Regions from separate parts of the Streptomyces sp. NPDC007917 genome, predicted to be linked through region 1. Evidence: predicted binding sites of a transcription regulator. Region 1 holds the regulator's gene; the other holds the start of a gene.
The links. Region 1 encodes HspR, which represses chaperone genes until heat shock. Its sites were predicted from a motif close to TTGAGNNNNNNNNNCTCAA; they were not measured.

Region 1 (4,419 bases):
AACGCCCGCCGCCCGCGGGCTCCAGCAGCGACTTGTCGGCCAGCGACTCCAGCGTCTCGCCGTCCGTGCCGCACACCCGCAGCGCGGCCTCGGCCGTCGCGCCGCCGGCGAAGACCGTGAAACGGCGCGCGGCCCGCTGCTCGGACTCCGAGAGCAGGTCCCAGCTCCAGGCGACCACCGAGCGCAGCGTGCGATGGCGCCCGTCGGCCGTACGGCTGCCGCGGGCCGCGACCCCGAGCCGGTCGTCCAGCCGGCCCACGAGGTCGTCGAGGTCCAGCGTGCGCAGCCGCGCCGCCACCAGCTCGATGGCCAGCGGCAGATCGTCCAGGGCGGCGCAGACGCGCCGTACGAGCCCGGGATCGGCGGTGAAGCCGCGCCGCACCGCGCCGGCCCGGTCGGTGAACAGCCGCACCGCCGCCTCGTCGTCGAGCGGCCGCACCTGCCACACGTTCTCGCCGATGATGCCCAGCGGCTCCCGGCTGGTCGCCAGGACCCGCAGCCGCGGACAGGTCGCCAGCAGCCGCGCCACCAGCGCGGCGGCCTCCTCGACGACGTGCTCGCAGTTGTCCAGGACGAGCAGGAGCATCCGGCCCGACAGCGCGGCGATCAGACGGTCGACCGGCGTGTGGGAGCCGCCTTGCGGCTGGAGCCCGTCCCCGCGCAGACCGAGCGCTCCCAGCAGCGTCTGGGACAGGCCCGCGCCGTCGCGCAGCGGAGCGAGCTCCACGAAGCACACCTCGTCGTCGGCGGCCCCCGCGACCTCCACCGACAGCCGGGTCTTGCCGACACCGCCCGGCCCGATCAGCGTCACCAGCCGGGCCACCCGCAGCAGCTCGGCGACATCGGCCACCTCCTGCTCGCGGCCCACGAAGGACGTCAGCTGGGCGGGCGGTGCGACGGGCGACGGCGACGGGTCGGCGCTCAGCAGCTCCCGGTGCAGCGCGGCGAGTTCGGCCGAGGGGTCGGCGCCCAGCTCCTCGGCCAGGTGGCTCCTGGTCTCCTCGAACACCACCAGCGCCTCGGCCTGCCCGCCCTCCGCGAACAGCGCGCGCATCAGCAGCCCCGCCAGCCGCTCCCTGAGCGGATGGCGTCCGACCAGCTCACGCAACTCCGCTACGGCCGCGCCCTGCTCGCCGAGCCGCAGCTCGGCCTCGATCCGGTCCTCCAGCGCCCCGAGCCGGAGCTCCTCCAGCCGCACGGCGGCGGCCCGGGCCGTCTCGCTGCCGTCGAGCCCGTCCAACGCGGGCCCTCGCCACAGGCCCAGCGCCTCGCGCAGCGCCACGACCGCCCGCCCGGGGTCGCCGTCGCCCAGCGCGGCGCGGCCCTCCCGGGCCAGCCGCTCGAACCGGCAGGCGTCCACGTCCTCGGCCGCGGCCGCGATCCGGTAGCCCGCCCCGGTCCGCTCGATCGCCGCCGCCGGGCCCAGGGCGGTGCGCAGCCTGGACACCTGGGACTGCAGCGCATGCGCCGACACCGCGCCGCCCGGGTCCAGTTCCTCGGCCAGCCGGTCGGCCGACATGACCTCTCCGGGGCGGATCAGCAGCAGCGCCAGCAGCGCCCGCCGGGCCGGGCCGCCCAGCGGAACCTCTGCCCCGTCGTCGCGCCACGCCCGGGTCTCGCCGAGGATTCCGAACCGCATGCCGGCGATTATGCACACGCCAAAGTGGCCCGGTGACCGACGGATCGGTCACCGGGCCACTTTGGCGTACGGCGAGGCCCGGGCGGGGCCGGGGGTTACTCCGGCCGCTTGGGCTTGGGCCGCCACACCACCAGCGCGCTGGTCTGCCGCACCTGGTCGTAGGGGACCAGGTCGCGGCGGTAGGAGGCGTGGACCGCGGCCTCGCGCTGCTGCATCGCCGCGGCCGCGCCCTCGACCGCGGACTGGAGTTCGGCGACGCGCTCCTGCAGGGCCGCGACCTGGTTCTCCAGTTCGATGATGCGCTTGATGCCGGCGAGGTTGATGCCCTCGTCCTGCGAGAGCTGCTGCACCTGGCGGAGCAGCTGGATGTCGCGGGCCGAGTAGCGGCGCCCGCGGCCCGCCGTGCGGCCGGGGGAGACCAGGCCCAGCCGGTCGTACTGGCGCAGGGTCTGCGGGTGCAGCCCGGAGAGCTGGGCGGCGACCGAGATGACGTACACCGGCGACTCGTCCGTCAGCTCGTACGGGTTGCGGCTCCTGGGCCCGCCCATGCCGCCATTCCTGCCTCCGACCCCTCGGCCAGACGTCTCCATCGGGTCACGCTCCCTTCGCGGACTGGAACAGCTCCGCCCGCGGGTCCTCTCCCGCGGTCGCCTCCCGGTACGACTCCAGCGCCTCGCGCGCCTTGTCGCTGAGGTCCTTGGGGACGGTGACCTCGACGGTGACCAGGAGGTCGCCGCGGGTGCCGTCCTTGCGCACCGCGCCCTTGCCGCGGGCGCGCATCGTACGGCCGTTGGGCGTGCCGGCCGGCAGCTTGAGGGTGACCGGAGGGCCGCCGAGCGTGGGGACCTTGATCTCGCCGCCGAGCGCCGCCTCCGGGAGGGTCACGGGCACGGTGACGGTGAGGTTGTCGCCCTTGCGGCCGAAGACCGGGTGGGGGTCCACATGGACCACCACGTACAGGTCGCCGGCGGGGCCGCCGGTCTCGCCCGGGGCGCCCTTGCCGCGCAGCCGGATCCGCTGGCTGTCGCTGACGCCCGCGGGTATCCGGACCTGCATGGTGCGGGCGCTGCGGGCACGGCCGCTGCCCTTGCACACGTCGCAGGGGTTCTGCGCGATCAGGCCGCGGCCGCGGCAGTCCACGCACGGGTCGGTGAGCGAGAAGCCGCCCCCGCCGCCGCGGCTGACCTGGCCGGTGCCGACGCAGGTCGGGCACACGCGCGGGGTGCCGTTCTTGTCGCCGGTGCCCGAGCACGCCTTGCACGGCGCCTGGCTGGACATCCGCAGCGGGACCGTGGCCCCCTCCACCGCCTCGGTGAAGCTCAGCGTCACCTCGGACTCGATGTCCTGGCCGCGGCGCGGCTGGGCACGGGTGGAGGTGCCGCGGTTGAAGAGTCCGCCGAAGACGTCCCCGAGGCCGCCGCCGAAGCCGCCGCCCGCGCCGCCGCCCTGGGGGCCGCCGGCGCCGCCGAAGAGGTCGCCGAGGTCGAAGTTGAAGCCGCCGGGGCCGCCCGCGCCCGGCCCCGGGCGGAATCCGCCGTTGCCGAACAGGGCGCGGGCCTCGTCGTACTCCTTGCGCCGCTTGGGGTCGCCGAGGACGTCGTTCGCCTCGGAGATCTCCTTGAAGCGCTCCTCCGCCTTGGCGTCGCCCTTGTTGGCGTCCGGGTGGAACTCGCGGGCGAGCTTCCGGTACGCCTTCTTGATCTCCGCCTCGGTGGCGTCCTTGGGGACGCCGAGGACTTTGTAGTAGTCCTTCTCGACGAAGTCCTTGGTGCTCATCCTCGACGTCCCTCCTCTCCTGCCACCGCTGTCACATCAGCCACGTCAGCCCTCTTCCGGGCCACCGCTCTCCTCGTCCGGCGTCTCGTCCCCCTTGGGCTGGGCGCCCGGCTGGGGCTCGGCGACCGCGACCCGCGCCGGGCGGATCGTACGCTCGCCGATTCGATACCCCGGCTGCAGAATCTGCACGCACGTGGTTTCGGTGACGTCCGGCGCGTACGCGTGCATCAGCGCCTCGTGCACCAGCGGGTCGAAGGGCTCGCCCTCCTTGCCGAACTGCTGCAGCCCCATCTTCGCCGCGACCGTCTCCAGCGACTCGGCGACGGACTTGAAGCCGCCGACGAGCTCGCCGTGCTCACGGGCGCGGCCGATGTCGTCGAGCACGGGCAGCAGCTCGGACAGGAGGTTCGCCACGGCGATCTCCTTGACCGTGACCCGGTCCCGCTCGACCCGGCGCCGGTAGTTCTGGTACTCCGCCTGGAGCCGCTGGAGGTCGGCCGTCCGCTCGTTGAGCGCGGTACGGACCTGGTCCAGCTGGGCCTGGATGGCCACCTGCTCGAGGTCCCCTGCCGGGGACGCCGGGCCCGCCTTGTCGGCGGACCCGGCACCACCCTTGGCCGCATCGTCAGGGGTCTGTGCGGCCTCGGAGGGGACGTCGGGCTGCTCCTCGAAGCCCGGGGTCTCCTCCGTCACGCGGCACCACCCTGGCCCTTGTTGTCAGCCTTCTCGTCGTCCACGATCTCGGCGTCCACGACGTCGTCGTCGGCCTTGGCCTGGCCGTCACCGGCCGCGCCCGCTCCGGCCGCCGCGCCCGCGCCGTCCGTCTGGGCGTTGGCGTACAGCGCCTGGCCCAGCTTCTGGCTGACGGCCGCGACCTTCTCGGTGGCGGTGCGGATCTCGGCGGTGTCGTCGCCCTTGAGCTTCTCCTTCAGCTCGCCGACCGCGGTCTCGACCTCGGTCTTGACGTCGCCGGGGACCTTGTCCTCGTTGTCCTTGAGGAACTT
Region 2 (4,419 bases), on a different contig from region 1:
GTGGGGGAGGGGGTCAGGCCCGGGGCCTGGGCCCCGGCGGCCGGGCGCGCGGGGGCGAGGTTCGTCCCCGGGGCCGTGTCGGCGGACGCGCGGGCGGCGATGGGCCGGGCGCTCGCCCGGGCGCCGGGAGCGTCCGCAGCCGACTTCGACGCCCCGGCCGCGGCGCCCGGGGGAGCGGTTCGCTCGGCGTGCCGGGCCGCCGCGGTTTCCACGGGCGCGGTATCGGGCGTCGGGGACGGGCGCGACACGCCCGGCGCCAGGTGCCGGGCCCCGGCTCCGGCGCCGTCCGCCTCCGCGAAGGCCAGCACCGCCGCCCGGATGTCCGCCAGCGCGGGCGCTGCCGCGCCCGCGCGGACCGCGGCCGAGACGCGCTCCGCGCAGCCGGCACAGGACTCGACGTGCTTCTCGACCGACCACGCGTCGGTCTCCGGCAGCGAGCCGTCGGCGTACGACGCCGCGTGCGCGGGCGTCACGTGCCAGGCGGCGGTGGGGCCGCCGCGCTTGATCAGTCGCCGGAGCGTCATGCGGTGCCTCCGAGAGCGTCCAGGAGGTGCGGGGGTGTGGTGCGCAGCCCGGTCAGGGCGGCGCGGAGTTCTCTGCGGGCGCGTTGGGCGCGGGTTTTGACGGTGCCTTCGGGGATGCCGAGGAACTGCGCGGCCTCGCGGGTGGTGAGCCCGTCGACGACCGTGGCGCGCAGGACGGCGCGCAGTTCGGGGGAGAGGCGGTCGAGGGCGGTGCCGACGTCCCCGTACTCCAGCGCGTCGAGTGCCCGCTCCTCCGCGGAGGGTGCCGTGGCGCGGGCCGGGTCCGGCTGGTGGCGGGCGTGGGCGGCATCGGCCCGGGCGGCGCGGGCGGCGGCGCGCTGGGCGTCGACGAGGCGGCGGGCCGCGATGGTCCACAGCCAGCCGCCCGCCTCGCCGCCGCGGTGCGCGCCGGCGGTGCGCCAGGCCGTCACGAAGGTGTCCTGCAGGACCTCGCCCACGGTCTCGGGGTCCTGGCAGCGGCGCGTGAGGCGCGCGTGCAGCCAGCCCGCGTGCCGGTCGTAGAGCGCGGCGAGCGCCCGCGCGTCTCCCCGCGCGACGGCTCGCAGCAACTCCCCGTCGCTCCGGTCTGGCCCCATGGGGCGGAACAGTTTCACGCCCCTCTATCGCTTACCGAGGGGACGGCGGTTCACCTTCCGCGACACAGCGACGCACTGACGCACCGACGCACCGCGGGACGGTGATCGCTCAGAGCGAACAAGAGGCCGGGAACATCGGCGGGCCTTCGTGCATTGAGTCTGCATAGCTCAACTTGCCTGCCGAAGGGGAGATCATGGCTTCGACGTCCACACCGCTCACCCTGCCCGTGCTGCCCCTCGACGACGAGGTGGTGCTGCCCGGCATGGTGGTGCCGCTGGACCTGTCCGACACCGAGGTACGAGCGGCGGTGGAGGCCGCCCAGGCCGCCGCCCGATCAAGCGGCAGCGGCGGCGGCAAGCCGCGCGTCCTGCTCGTGCCGCGCGTCGACGGGACGTACGCGGGCATGGGCACGCTCGGCACGGTCGAGCAGGTGGGCCGGCTCTCCGACGGCGACCCGGGCGCGCTCATCCGCGGTGTGCGCCGGGTGCGCATAGGCGCGGGGACGACCGGCCCCGGGGCCGCTCTGTGGGTGGAGGGCACCCAGGTCGAGGAGATCGTTCCCGACCCGCTGCCCGGTGCCGTCACCGAGCTGGTCAAGGAGTACAAGGCGCTGGCCACCAGCTGGCTGCGCAAGCGCGGCGCCTGGCAGGTCGTGGACCGGGTGCAGCAGATCGACGACGTCGGCCAGCTGGCCGACAACTCCGGCTACTCGCCGTTCCTGTCCGTCCAGCAGCGCGTGGAGCTGCTGGAGACGGCCGACCCGGTGGCGCGGCTGAAGCTGGCCGTGGGCTGGCTGAGCGAACACCTCGCCGAGCAGGATGTCGCCGAGTCGATCGCCAAGGACGTCCAGGAGGGCGTCGACAAGCAGCAGCGCGAGTTCCTGCTGCGGCGGCAGCTGGAGGCGGTCCGCAAGGAGCTGGCCGAGCTCAACGGTGACCCGGAGGACGAGTCCGACGACTACCGGGCCCGGGTGGAGGCCGCCGACCTTCCCGAGAAGGTGCGCGAGGCGGCCCTCAAGGAGGTCGACAAGCTGGAGCGGGCCTCCGACCAGAGCCCGGAGGGCAGCTGGATCCGCACCTGGCTGGACACCGTCCTGGAGCTGCCCTGGAACGAGCGCACCGAGGACGCGTACGACATCGCCGGCGCCAAGTCCGTGCTCGACGCCGACCACGCGGGCCTGGAGGACGTCAAGGAGCGGATCACCGAGTACCTGGCGGTGCGCAAGCGCCGCGCCGACCGGGGCCTGGGCGTGGTCGGCGGCCGGCGGGGCGGCGCGGTGCTGGCCCTGGTGGGCCCGCCCGGCGTCGGCAAGACCTCGCTCGGCGAGTCGGTCGCCCGCGCGATGGGGCGCAAGTTCGTGCGCGTCGCGCTCGGCGGCGTCCGTGACGAGGCGGAGATCCGCGGCCACCGGCGTACGTACGTCGGGGCGCTGCCCGGCCGGATCGTACGGGCCATCAAGGAGGCGGGCTCGATGAACCCGGTCGTCCTCCTCGACGAGATCGACAAGGTCGGCTCCGACTTCCGCGGCGACCCCGCCGCGGCCCTGCTCGAAGTCCTGGACCCGGCGCAGAACCACACCTTCCGCGACCACTACCTGGAGGTCGAACTCGACCTGAGCGACGTGGTCTTCCTCGCCACGGCCAACGTCCTGGAGGCCATCCCCGAGGCCCTGCTCGACCGCATGGAGCTGGTGCGCCTGGACGGCTACACCGAGGACGAGAAGGTCACCATCGCCCGCGACCACCTGCTGCCCCGCCAGCTGGAGCGGGCCGGCCTGGAGCCGGGCGAGGTGACGCTGGAGGAGGGCGCGCTGCGCAAGCTGGCCGGGGAGTACACCCGCGAGGCGGGCGTACGGACCCTGGAGCGGGCCATCGCGCGGCTGCTGCGCAAGGTGGCGGCCCAGCACGAGCTGGGCGAGCGGGAGCTGCCGTTCACGGTCGGCACCGACGAGCTGCGGCCGCTGATCGGCCGCCCGCACCACACCCCCGAGTCCGCCCAGGACCCGGCCGAGCGGCGCACCGCGGTGCCGGGCGTGGCGACCGGGCTCGCGGTCACCGGCGCGGGCGGCGACGTGCTGTTCGTCGAGGCGTCGCTGGCCGACCCGGAGACGGGCGGCGCGGGGCTGACCCTCACCGGCCAGCTGGGCGATGTGATGAAGGAGTCTGCCCAGATCGCGCTCTCGTTCCTGCGCTCGCACGGCGCGGAGCTGGAGCTCCCGGTCGGTGACCTCAAGGAGCGCGGCATCCACCTGCACGTCCCGGCGGGCGCGGTGCCCAAGGACGGCCCGAGCGCGGGCATCACGATGACCACGGCCCTGGCCTCGCTGCTCTCCGGCCGCCAGGTGCGCCCGGACGTGGCGATGACGGGTGAGGTCTCGCTGACCGGGCGGGTGCTGCCCATCGGCGGCGTCAAGCAGAAGCTGCTGGCGGCGCACCGGGCCGGGGTGACCACCGTGATCATCCCGAAGCGCAACGAGCCCGACCTCGACGACGTCCCCGCCGAGATCCTGGACAAGCTCGACGTCCACCCGGTCTCGGACGTCCGCCGCGTCCTGGAACTGGCCCTCACCCCGGCGGCCGCGCCGGCCGCCCCGGAGGTTCCGGTGGCGGCGTGACGGACGCCACCGGTGCGGTGGCCCGGGGCTCCCGTTCGCACGGGAGTTCCGGGCCGTCCGCGTTCCGGGGGCCGGAAAGGCTGAGCCCCCCGGTGCACGGACAGCCGAATCCGTGCGCCGGGGGGCGAGGCACCGAGGGTGGGACGCGGGGGGTCAGCCGTTGGCGAGGGCCTGGACCCGGTCGATCGCGCCGTTGAACTTGTTGTGGTCGCCGACCGTCGCGCCCGACGAGGTGTACTGCCAGATGGTGTGGAAGCCCCAGCCCGCCGGGAGTTCACCGACCGATGAGCCGTAGCGCGGGATCCACAGCGGGTTGGTGCTGCCGAAGGCGCTGGAGTTGCCCGTGCAGCTCTTCCACCAGCTCGTCGACGTGTAGATCACCGGGTCGCGGCCGGTGAGCGACTTGTACGTGGTGGTGAAGTCCTTGATCCAGCTGACCATCGCGCTCGCGCTCTTGCCGTAGCAGGTCGCGCCGTAGGGGTTGTACTCCATGTCGAGCGCGCCGGGGAGCGTCTTGCCGTCCTTCGACCAGCCACCGCCGTGGTTGACGAAGTACGTGGCCTGGGCCGCGCCGCTGGAGTTGTCCGGCAGGGCGAAGTGGTACGAGCCGCGGATCATGCCGACGTTGTACGACCCGGTGTACTGCTGCGAGAAGTACGGGTTGGTGTAGCTGGTGCCCTCCGT

Region 2: lon (endopeptidase La) is a predicted target of HspR. The motif match lies at 1,274-1,292, and genes of this name have one in related genera.

Annotation. Positions count from the first base shown of each region.
Region 1 covers NZ_JBIBKK010000019.1:34,478-38,896, reverse strand. The annotation lists gene ACFZDL_RS31140 (BTAD domain-containing putative transcriptional regulator) at 1-1,639, opposite strand, end outside; gene ACFZDL_RS31135 (heat shock protein transcriptional repressor HspR) at 1,735-2,187, opposite strand; gene dnaJ (molecular chaperone DnaJ) at 2,234-3,415, opposite strand; gene grpE (nucleotide exchange factor GrpE) at 3,461-4,108, opposite strand; gene dnaK (molecular chaperone DnaK) at 4,105-4,419, opposite strand, start outside.
Region 2 covers NZ_JBIBKK010000013.1:167,959-172,377, forward strand. The annotation lists gene ACFZDL_RS26085 (zf-HC2 domain-containing protein) at 1-524, opposite strand, end outside; gene ACFZDL_RS26090 (RNA polymerase sigma factor) at 521-1,120, opposite strand; gene lon (endopeptidase La) at 1,315-3,735, shown strand; gene ACFZDL_RS26100 (lysozyme) at 3,889-4,419, opposite strand, start outside.